2 regions of the Streptomyces sp. NPDC001480 genome follow, and region 2 is predicted to be linked to the other one. Evidence: predicted binding sites of a transcription regulator. Region 2 holds the regulator's gene; the other holds the start of a gene.
What was found. The regulator HspR, encoded in region 2, represses chaperone genes until heat shock. The targets are predictions, from matches to a motif close to TTGAGNNNNNNNNNCTCAA.

Region 1 (4,292 bases), on a different contig from region 2:
GCGCTCGCCTTCGTGCTCGTGCTGACCGCGCTGGAGCGGCGCATAGGGGGGCCGCGCGCGGCCGGGATCTTCCTGCTCGGGCACGTACTGGCGACCCTCGCCACCGAAGTGCCCGTCGGCCTCGCCGTCCTCGCCGGGCACCTGCCGCACAGCTCCCTGCACCGGCTGGACTACGGGATCAGCTTCGGCGTGGCGGCCGGCGTCGGCTCACTGGCCGGCCTGCTCACCCCGTGGCTGCGCTGGCCGCTGCTAGCCCTGGCCGGCTGGATCATCGTCCAGGACCTGATCGCCTTCACCGACCCGATGACCAACTGGGGCCACCTGATCTCCCTGGCCATAGGCGTCACCACCTGGCCCCTGGTCAGACACTGGCAGCGGACCCGCACCGCCTGACGGACGAGCGGCCCCATCGCCAGGGCACGCGCGCGTGGGCGTACTTCGGCCCAGCCCATGCACCGGCCCCCGAGCCGCCGTGAATCCACCGGAAGTTTCAGCGGGCTCCCTGTGAACTCCCTTGCGGTGGTGTAGCGATGACCTACTGCCCGGCTTCGGGGCCCCTGACGTCCCGGCGCCCCCGAATGTCCCCGCCCACGCCCGCCAACCTTCCTGGGCCGCACGGTCTCCCAGCCCGCCGGCCCAGGTGACCCCTAGGCCTGCCCCTCCGGCGACCACACGTACGGCGTGGTCGTCGTCACCGCGTGGAAGCCCAGGCGGCGCAGGATAGGGGCGCTGTCGGCGGAGGCGTCGACGTTGAGGTATCCGACGCCGCGCGCGGCGGCGAGGGCGGCGCGGGTGGCGACCATGGCGCGGTAGATGCCCTTGCCGCGCCACTCGGCGAGCGTGGACCCGCCCAGCAGGCCGGCGAACTCGGTACCGGGGCGGAAGAGCAGCCAGGCCGCGCAGACGATCTCGCCGCCGGCCTCGGCGACGTGCACGGAGATGTTGTCGGGGGCGACCGAGATCCGCCCGATCAGGTGCTCGGCGAGCCAGCTCATGTCCTGGCCCCAGACGGCCGTCTGGAGGGCGGCGATCCGGTGCATGTCCGCGTCGGCGGTGACCCGGCGCAGCGTGACGCCGTCGGGAAGCGCGGGCTGCCGGACGGTCAGTTCCGCCACGGGCGCCACCAGTACCGTCTCCTGCTCCTCGGGCACGAACCCCGCCGCGCGCAGCCGGTCGGTCAGGTCGGCGGGCGCGTCGTGGCCGCGGACCTTCCACTCCACCGCCTCCCCGCGCGCCGCGAAGAAGTCCCGCTGCCGGGCGATCAGCTCGTCCAGCTCCCGCCCGCGCAGGCCCAGGTCGCGCGGCGCGTTGAGGAAGCCGCGGAAATCGCCGACGACCCGCAGCAGCCCGCCTTCGTACTCGTGCGTGATCCCGGGCGGCGGGGCGGGCGGGACGGCGCGTATCTGAGCGTCGTAGGCGGCGAGCAGGGCCGCGGTGTCGGTCGTCACCGGGGGCACGGTACGGGGAATGCCGGGGCGGGCGGCAAGTGCTTTTCAGAGTGGCGTCCCGCCGTCTTCCGATGATCGCTCACAGCGAACACCCCTTGGGGAACAATCGAAGACTCACAAGCATTGAGTCGACATAGCTCAAGTTGACTGCCCAAGGGGAGATCATGACTGCTGAGTCCACGGCGTCCACACCACTCACCCTGCCCGTTCTGCCGCTCGACGACGAGGTCGTGCTGCCGGGGATGGTGGTCCCGCTGGACCTGAGCGACTCCGAGGTGCGCGCCGCGGTGGAGGCCGCACAGGCCGCCGCCCGGTCGGCGCCGGGGAAGCCCAAGGTGCTGCTGGTGCCACGCGTCGACGGGACGTACGCCAAGACCGGTGTGCTGGGCACGGTCGAGCAGGTCGGCCGGCTCGCCGACGGCGACCCGGGCGCCCTGATCCGCGGCCGCGGCCGGGTGAGGATCGGCGCCGGGACCACCGGGCCGGGCGCGGCCCTGTGGGTCGAGGGCACGAGGATCGACGAGAGCGTGCCGGACCCGCTGCCGGGTCAGGTCGCCGAACTCGTCAAGGAGTACAAGGCCCTCGCCAGCAGCTGGCTGAAGAAGCGGGGCGCATGGCAGGTCGTGGACCGCGTCCAGGCCATCGACGACGTATCCGCCCTCGCCGACAACTCCGGCTACTCGCCGTTCCTGACCACCGAACAGAAGGTCGAGCTGCTGGAGACCGCCGACCCGGTCGCCCGCCTCAAGCTCGCCACCCAGCAGCTGCGCGACCACCTCGCCGAGCAGGACGTGGCCGAGACCATCGCCAAGGACGTCCAGGAGGGCGTCGACAAGCAGCAGCGCGAGTTCCTGCTGCGCCGCCAGCTGGAGGCCGTCCGCAAGGAACTGCGCGAACTCAACGGCGACTCCAAGGACTCGGCCGAGGAGTCCGACGACTACCGCGCCCGCGTCGAGGCCGCCGACCTGCCCGAGAAGGTCCGCGAGGCGGCCCTCAAAGAAGTCGACAAGCTGGAGCGGGCCAGCGACCAGTCGCCCGAGGGCAGCTGGATCCGCACCTGGCTCGACACGATCCTCGAACTGCCGTGGAACGACCGGACCGAGGACGCGTACGACATCCAGGGCGCCAAGGCGGTCCTGGACGCCGAGCACGCGGGCCTGGAGGACGTCAAGGAGCGGATCACCGAATACCTGGCGGTGCGCAAGCGGCGCGCCGACCGCGGACTCGGCGTGATCGGCGGCCGGCGCGGCGGCGCCGTACTGGCCCTGGTCGGCCCGCCCGGCGTCGGCAAGACGTCGCTCGGTGAATCCGTGGCGCACGCCATGGGCCGCAAGTTCGTCCGCGTCGCCCTAGGCGGTGTCCGGGACGAGGCCGAGATCCGCGGCCACCGGCGTACGTACGTCGGCGCGCTGCCCGGCCGGATCGTCCGCGCGATCAAGGAGGCCGGCTCGATGAACCCGGTCGTCCTGCTCGACGAGATCGACAAGGTGGGCTCGGACTTCCGCGGCGACCCCGCGGCCGCCCTCCTCGAAGTCCTCGACCCGGCCCAGAACCACACCTTCCGGGACCACTACCTGGAGGTCGAGCTGGATCTGTCGGACGTGGTCTTCCTGGCCACCGCCAACGTCCTGGAGGCCATCCCCGAGGCCCTGCTCGACCGCATGGAGCTGGTCCGCCTGGACGGCTACACCGAGGACGAGAAGGTCGTCATCGCCCGCGACCACCTGCTCCCGCGCCAGCTGGACCGGGCCGGCCTGGACAAGGACGAGGTCACCCTCGACGAGAGCGCGCTGCGCAAGCTCGCCGGCGAGTACACGCGCGAGGCGGGCGTGCGCACCCTGGAGCGGTCGATCGCCCGGCTGCTGCGCAAGGTCGCGGCCCAGCACGAACTGGGCGAGCGGGAGCTCCCGTTCACCGTCACCGACGGCGACCTGCGCGGCCTGATCGGCCGGCCGCACCACGTCCCCGAGTCCGCCCAGGACCCGGCGGAGCGCCGCACGGCGGTCCCGGGTGTGGCGACCGGCCTGGCGGTGACCGGCGCGGGCGGCGACGTCCTGTACGTCGAGGCGTCCCTCGCCGACCCCGAGACGGGCGCGGCGGGCCTGACCCTCACCGGTCAGCTGGGCGACGTGATGAAGGAGTCGGCGCAGATCGCGCTGAGCTTCCTGCGCAGTCACGGCGCCGAGCTGGAGCTGCCCGTCGCCGACCTGAAGGACCGGGGCGTGCACATCCACTTCCCGGCGGGCGCGGTCCCGAAGGACGGCCCGAGCGCCGGCATCACGATGACCACGGCGCTCGCGTCGCTCCTGTCCGGCCGGCTGGTCCGTACGGACGTGGCGATGACCGGCGAGGTCTCGCTGACCGGCCGGGTCCTGCCCATCGGCGGCGTGAAGCAGAAGCTGCTCGCCGCGCACCGCGCCGGGGTGACCACCGTGATCATCCCCAAGCGCAACGAGCCCGACCTGGACGACGTCCCGGCCGAGGTGCTGGACAAGCTCGACGTCCACGCCGTGACCGACGTCCGCCAGGTCCTGGAGCTGGCGCTCGCGCCCGCCACGAGCGATGCGGCGCCGGAGGTTCCGGTCGCGGCGTGACGGACGCGATCGGAGAGGCAAGGCCCGGGTCCCGTGAGGGAGGCCCGGGCCTTCGCCGTGCGGCAGCCGTCGCGTCAGCCTTTCGCGAGGGCGACCACCCGGTCCAGCGCCCCGTTGAACTTGTCGTGGTCCCCGACCGTCGGTCCGGACGAGGTGTACTGCCACATGGTGTAGAACGCCCACCCCGCCGGCAGCGTCCCCGCGTCCGACGCGTACCGCGCGATCCACAGGGGGTTGTCCGACGCGAAAC
Region 2 (4,292 bases):
ACTGAGGGGAAGGAGGGGCGTCGGGGATGAGCACCAAGGACTTCATCGAGAAGGACTACTACAAGGTCCTCGGCGTCCCCAAGGACGCCACCGAGGCCGAGATCAAGAAGGCGTACCGGAAGCTCGCCCGCGAGTTCCACCCGGACGCCAACAAGGGCAACGCCAAGGCCGAGGAACGCTTCAAGGAGATCTCCGAGGCGAACGACGTCCTCGGTGACCCCAAGAAGCGCAAGGAGTACGACGAGGCGCGCACCCTCTTCGGCAACGGCGGTTTCCGCCCGGGGCCGGGCGCGGGTGGCGGATCGTTCAACTTCGACCTGGGCGACCTCTTCGGAGGCGGCGGCGCCGGCGGCGCCCAGGGCGGGGGCGGCGGCTTCGGCGGCGGAATCGGTGACGTCTTCGGGGGCCTGTTCAACCGGGGCGGCGGCGCGGGCACCACCCGCACCCAGCCCCGGCGCGGCCAGGACATCGAGTCCGAGGTCACGCTGAGCTTCACGGAGGCCATCGAGGGGGCCACGGTCCCGCTCAGGATGTCCTCGCAGTCACCGTGCAAGGCCTGTTCGGGCACCGGCGACAAGAACGGCACGCCACGCGTGTGCCCGACCTGTGTCGGCACCGGCCAGGTGGCCCGGGGCTCCGGGGGAGGGTTCTCCCTCACCGACCCCTGCCCCGACTGCAAGGGCCGCGGCCTGATGGCCGAGCACCCCTGTCTGGAGTGCAAGGGCAGCGGCCGGGCCAAGTCGTCCCGCACCATGCAGGTCCGCATCCCGGCCGGCGTGACCGACGGGCAGCGCATCCGGCTGCGCGGCAAGGGCGCCCCCGGCGAGCGGGGCGGACCGGCGGGCGACCTGTACGTGGTCGTGCACGTCGGCGAGCACCCGGTGTTCGGCCGCAGGGGCGACAACCTCACGGTGACCGTCCCGGTGACGTTCGCCGAGGCGGCCCTAGGCGGCGAGGTCCGGGTCCCGACCCTCGGCGGCCCCGCCGTCACGCTGAAGCTGCCCCCGGGCACGCCCAACGGCCGCACCATGCGGGCGCGGGGCAAGGGCGCGGTCCGCAAGGACGGCACCCGCGGCGACCTGTTGGTCACCGTCGAGGTGAGTGTTCCCAAGGACGTGACGGGGAAGGCTCGTGACGCGCTCGAGGCGTATCGCGAGGCGACCGCGGGCGAGGACCCGCGGGCGGAGCTGTTCGAGGCTGCGAAGGGAGCATGAGTGGGATGGACGGCCGTCGACGGAACCCGTATGAACTGACCGAGGAAACCCCGGTCTACGTCATCTCGGTGGCGGCCCAGCTCTCCGGCCTGCACCCGCAGACGCTGCGCCAGTACGACCGCCTGGGCCTGGTCTCGCCCGACCGCACTCCCGGGCGGGGCCGCCGCTACTCGGCTCGCGACATCGAACTGCTGCGCACCGTCCAGCAGCTGTCGCAGGACGAGGGCATCAACCTGGCCGGCATCAAGCGCATCATCGAACTGGAGAACCAGGTCGCCGCCCTCCAGTCCCGCGTCGCGGAACTGCAGGCGGCCCTGGACGGCGCCGCGGCCACGATGCGCCAGCGCGAGGCCGCCGTGCACGCCTCCTACCGGCGGGACCTCGTTCCCTACCAGGAGGTCCAGCAGACCAGCGCCCTGGTGGTGTGGCGGCCGAAGCGGCAGCAGCAGAGCGACTGACCCGCCATGTGCGGCAGAGGGCCCGGAGGCAAGACCTCCGGGCCCTTTCCCGTGCGGGAACCGCCGCCTCGGGCTGCCGCCGGGCCGCGGATAATTTGCCTCGGGGTGGTGGGCGGTCTGCCTCCGGGCCTTGGACGGGCCGCCGACGGGCCGTCAGCGGGACGCTGGCCGAGTTCGTTCGATCCTCTGCTCGGTCGGTACGACGCCTCGGTCGCCGTCCGGGTCGTCGACGAGCGTGACCCGGGAGGAGTGGAGTCGGTTGCACTGATCTTTGCCCGCACATGAACTCCCGTTGAGTGGAGGGTCCGTAAAGGGCGTTTGGAGGCGATTCCGCTCAGCCTTCACAGGAGCAGCGGAGCGTGGTGTTGCGCACTCGTTAAGTGATTCCGCTTGACGCCGGTGGTGGCCTCCGCGTTGGCTTTTCAGACATCTGGGTGGCATAGGAGCCACCACGTCCCGAACGCACCTGAAGTGAGCCCTCGAATGCGTCGTATCGCCATATCCGTGGCCGCCACCACGATGACCCTCTCGCTCGCCGGCTGCGGCGTGCTGAACGCGACGGGGGACTCGAGCGACGCAAGCCCGACGAAGGGCAACGACGTCACCGTGGGCGTGCTGATGCCGGAGAAGACGAACACGCGGTACGCGGACTTCGACTACCCCATCATCAAGAACAAGGTCGCCGAGCTCACCGAGAAGCAGGGCAAGACCGAGTACGAGAACGCGGGTTCCGACGCGAAGCTCCAGTCCACCCAGATGGAGAAGATGATCGACGACAAGGTCGACGTCATCATCCTCGACGCCGTCGACTCGCACCTCATCGCGCCCACCGTGAAGAAGGCCAAGGACGCGGGCATCCCGGTCATCGCCTACGACCGGCTGTCCGAGGGCCCGATCGACGCGTACGTCTCCTTCGACAACGAGCTCGTCGGCGAGGTGCAGGCCCGTACGCTGCTGGAGGCGCTGGGCTCGAACGCGGACACCTCCGACAAGGTCGTCATGATCAACGGCTCGCCGACCGACCCGAACGCCAAGCAGTTCAAGCAGGGCGCGCTCTCCGAGCTCAACGGCAAGGTGACCATCGCCGCGACCTACGACACCGACAAGTGGGACCCGAAGCTCGCCCAGTCCGAGATGACCAAGGCGATCAACTCGATCGGCAAGAACAACATCGCCGCCGTCTACTCCGCGAACGACGCCATGGCGGGCGGCATCGTCGATGCGTTCAAGAACGCGGGCGTCACCACCGTGCCCCCCCTCACCGGTCAGGACGCGGAGCTGACGGCGGTGCAGCGGGTCGTCTCCGGCGAGCAGTACATGAGCGTCTACAAGCCCTACCCGGACGAGGCCGAGGCCGCAGCCCAGATGGCCGTCGCCAGGATCCAGGGCCACGACATCCAGTTCGACGCCCTCACCCGCGACAAGGTGGACAGCCCCACCAACAAGGACATCCCGGCCCAGCTGGTCACGGTGAACGCCCTGACGCGCAAGACCATCAAGAGCACCGTCATCGCGGACGGCATCTACAAGGTGGACGACATCTGCACGGCCAAGTACAAGGCGGCCTGCGCGTCCATCGGTCTGAAGTAGGCCACCTTCCGGTCGATCTCCCGGTCGATTCCCGGTCGACCTGCCGGTCAATGTGACGCGGTGCGAGGCGTTCACCCGCGAGGGTGGGCGCCTCGCCGTGTTCGGTCCGCGGGTGTGCCGGCCCCGGTGCGTGGCCGTGGCGTTCGATTCCACCCCCGTCAGCTTGTTGCGGTGCGACGGGCGGAGGGCGGAGGATAGCGGGTCATTCCGGTGGTTTACGACGACCGTGGCCCGGAGAGCCGTGTTGCGGACCCGGTCGGGGCCGCGCATAGTTGCGCTGCGGATGTGGCAGCAAACCGGGGGTGGAATGGGCGATGGCCGGGCACGGGACGGAGGAGCATCCCCACGGTGCCGACCGACTGTGCGAGGCCGGGGATCGCGTGTATTCCCGGGCCGTACGGCGCGGCCGTGTGGCGCGCACGGACGCCGAGGCGGTGCCCTGCCTGCTGGACCTGGCGCTGCTGCACCCTGACCCCGACGACATGGACTGGCTGGTGCCGACCTCTCCGCAGGAGGTCATGACCCGGCTGCTGCGCGGGGTGTACGACGAGGTCAGGGAGAGCCAGCGGCGGATGGGCTCGGCGGTGACCGCCTTCGAGCGCTACGCGGGCCTGGGACGGCAGTTGCAGGCCTCCGCGGCGGCCTCGGCGGAGGGCACCGCCATTCGCGTCCTGGACGGGCTGTCACGGATCCAGGCGGCGATGGACGAGGCGACGGAGGCGTGCACCACCGAGGTGCTGACCGTGCAGCCCGGCGGCATCCGGCGGGAGGCGGAGCTCACGGAGGGTCTGCACCGGGCGCTGGCGCTGCGCGGCCGGGGTGTGCGCATGCGCGACCTGTACACGCACGTGGCCCGGCACGGGCAGGGGCTGCTGAACTATCTGGAGCTGATGGGCGACGCGGTCGAGGCCCGCACGCTGGACGAGGTCATCGACCGGCTGATCCTCTTCGACCGCACGGTGGCCTTCATCCCCGCCAACGCCGACCGCACGATGGCGCTGGAGCTGCGTCACCCCGCGCTGGTCGAATA

Region 1: lon (endopeptidase La) is a predicted target of HspR. The motif match lies at 1,572-1,590, and genes of this name have one in related genera.

The regions. Positions count from the first base shown of each region.
Region 1 is NZ_JBIAVX010000011.1:215,416-219,707, forward strand. Features, by position in the region: gene ACFY01_RS27615 (rhomboid-like protein) at 1-393, shown strand, start outside; gene ACFY01_RS27620 (GNAT family N-acetyltransferase) at 648-1,448, opposite strand; gene lon (endopeptidase La) at 1,613-4,042, shown strand; gene ACFY01_RS27630 (lysozyme) at 4,117-4,292, opposite strand, start outside.
Region 2 is NZ_JBIAVX010000008.1:239,922-244,213, reverse strand. Features, by position in the region: gene dnaJ (molecular chaperone DnaJ) at 27-1,214, shown strand; gene ACFY01_RS21480 (heat shock protein transcriptional repressor HspR) at 1,220-1,672, shown strand; gene ACFY01_RS21475 (substrate-binding domain-containing protein) at 2,156-3,262, shown strand; gene ACFY01_RS21470 (LuxR C-terminal-related transcriptional regulator) at 3,577-4,292, shown strand, end outside.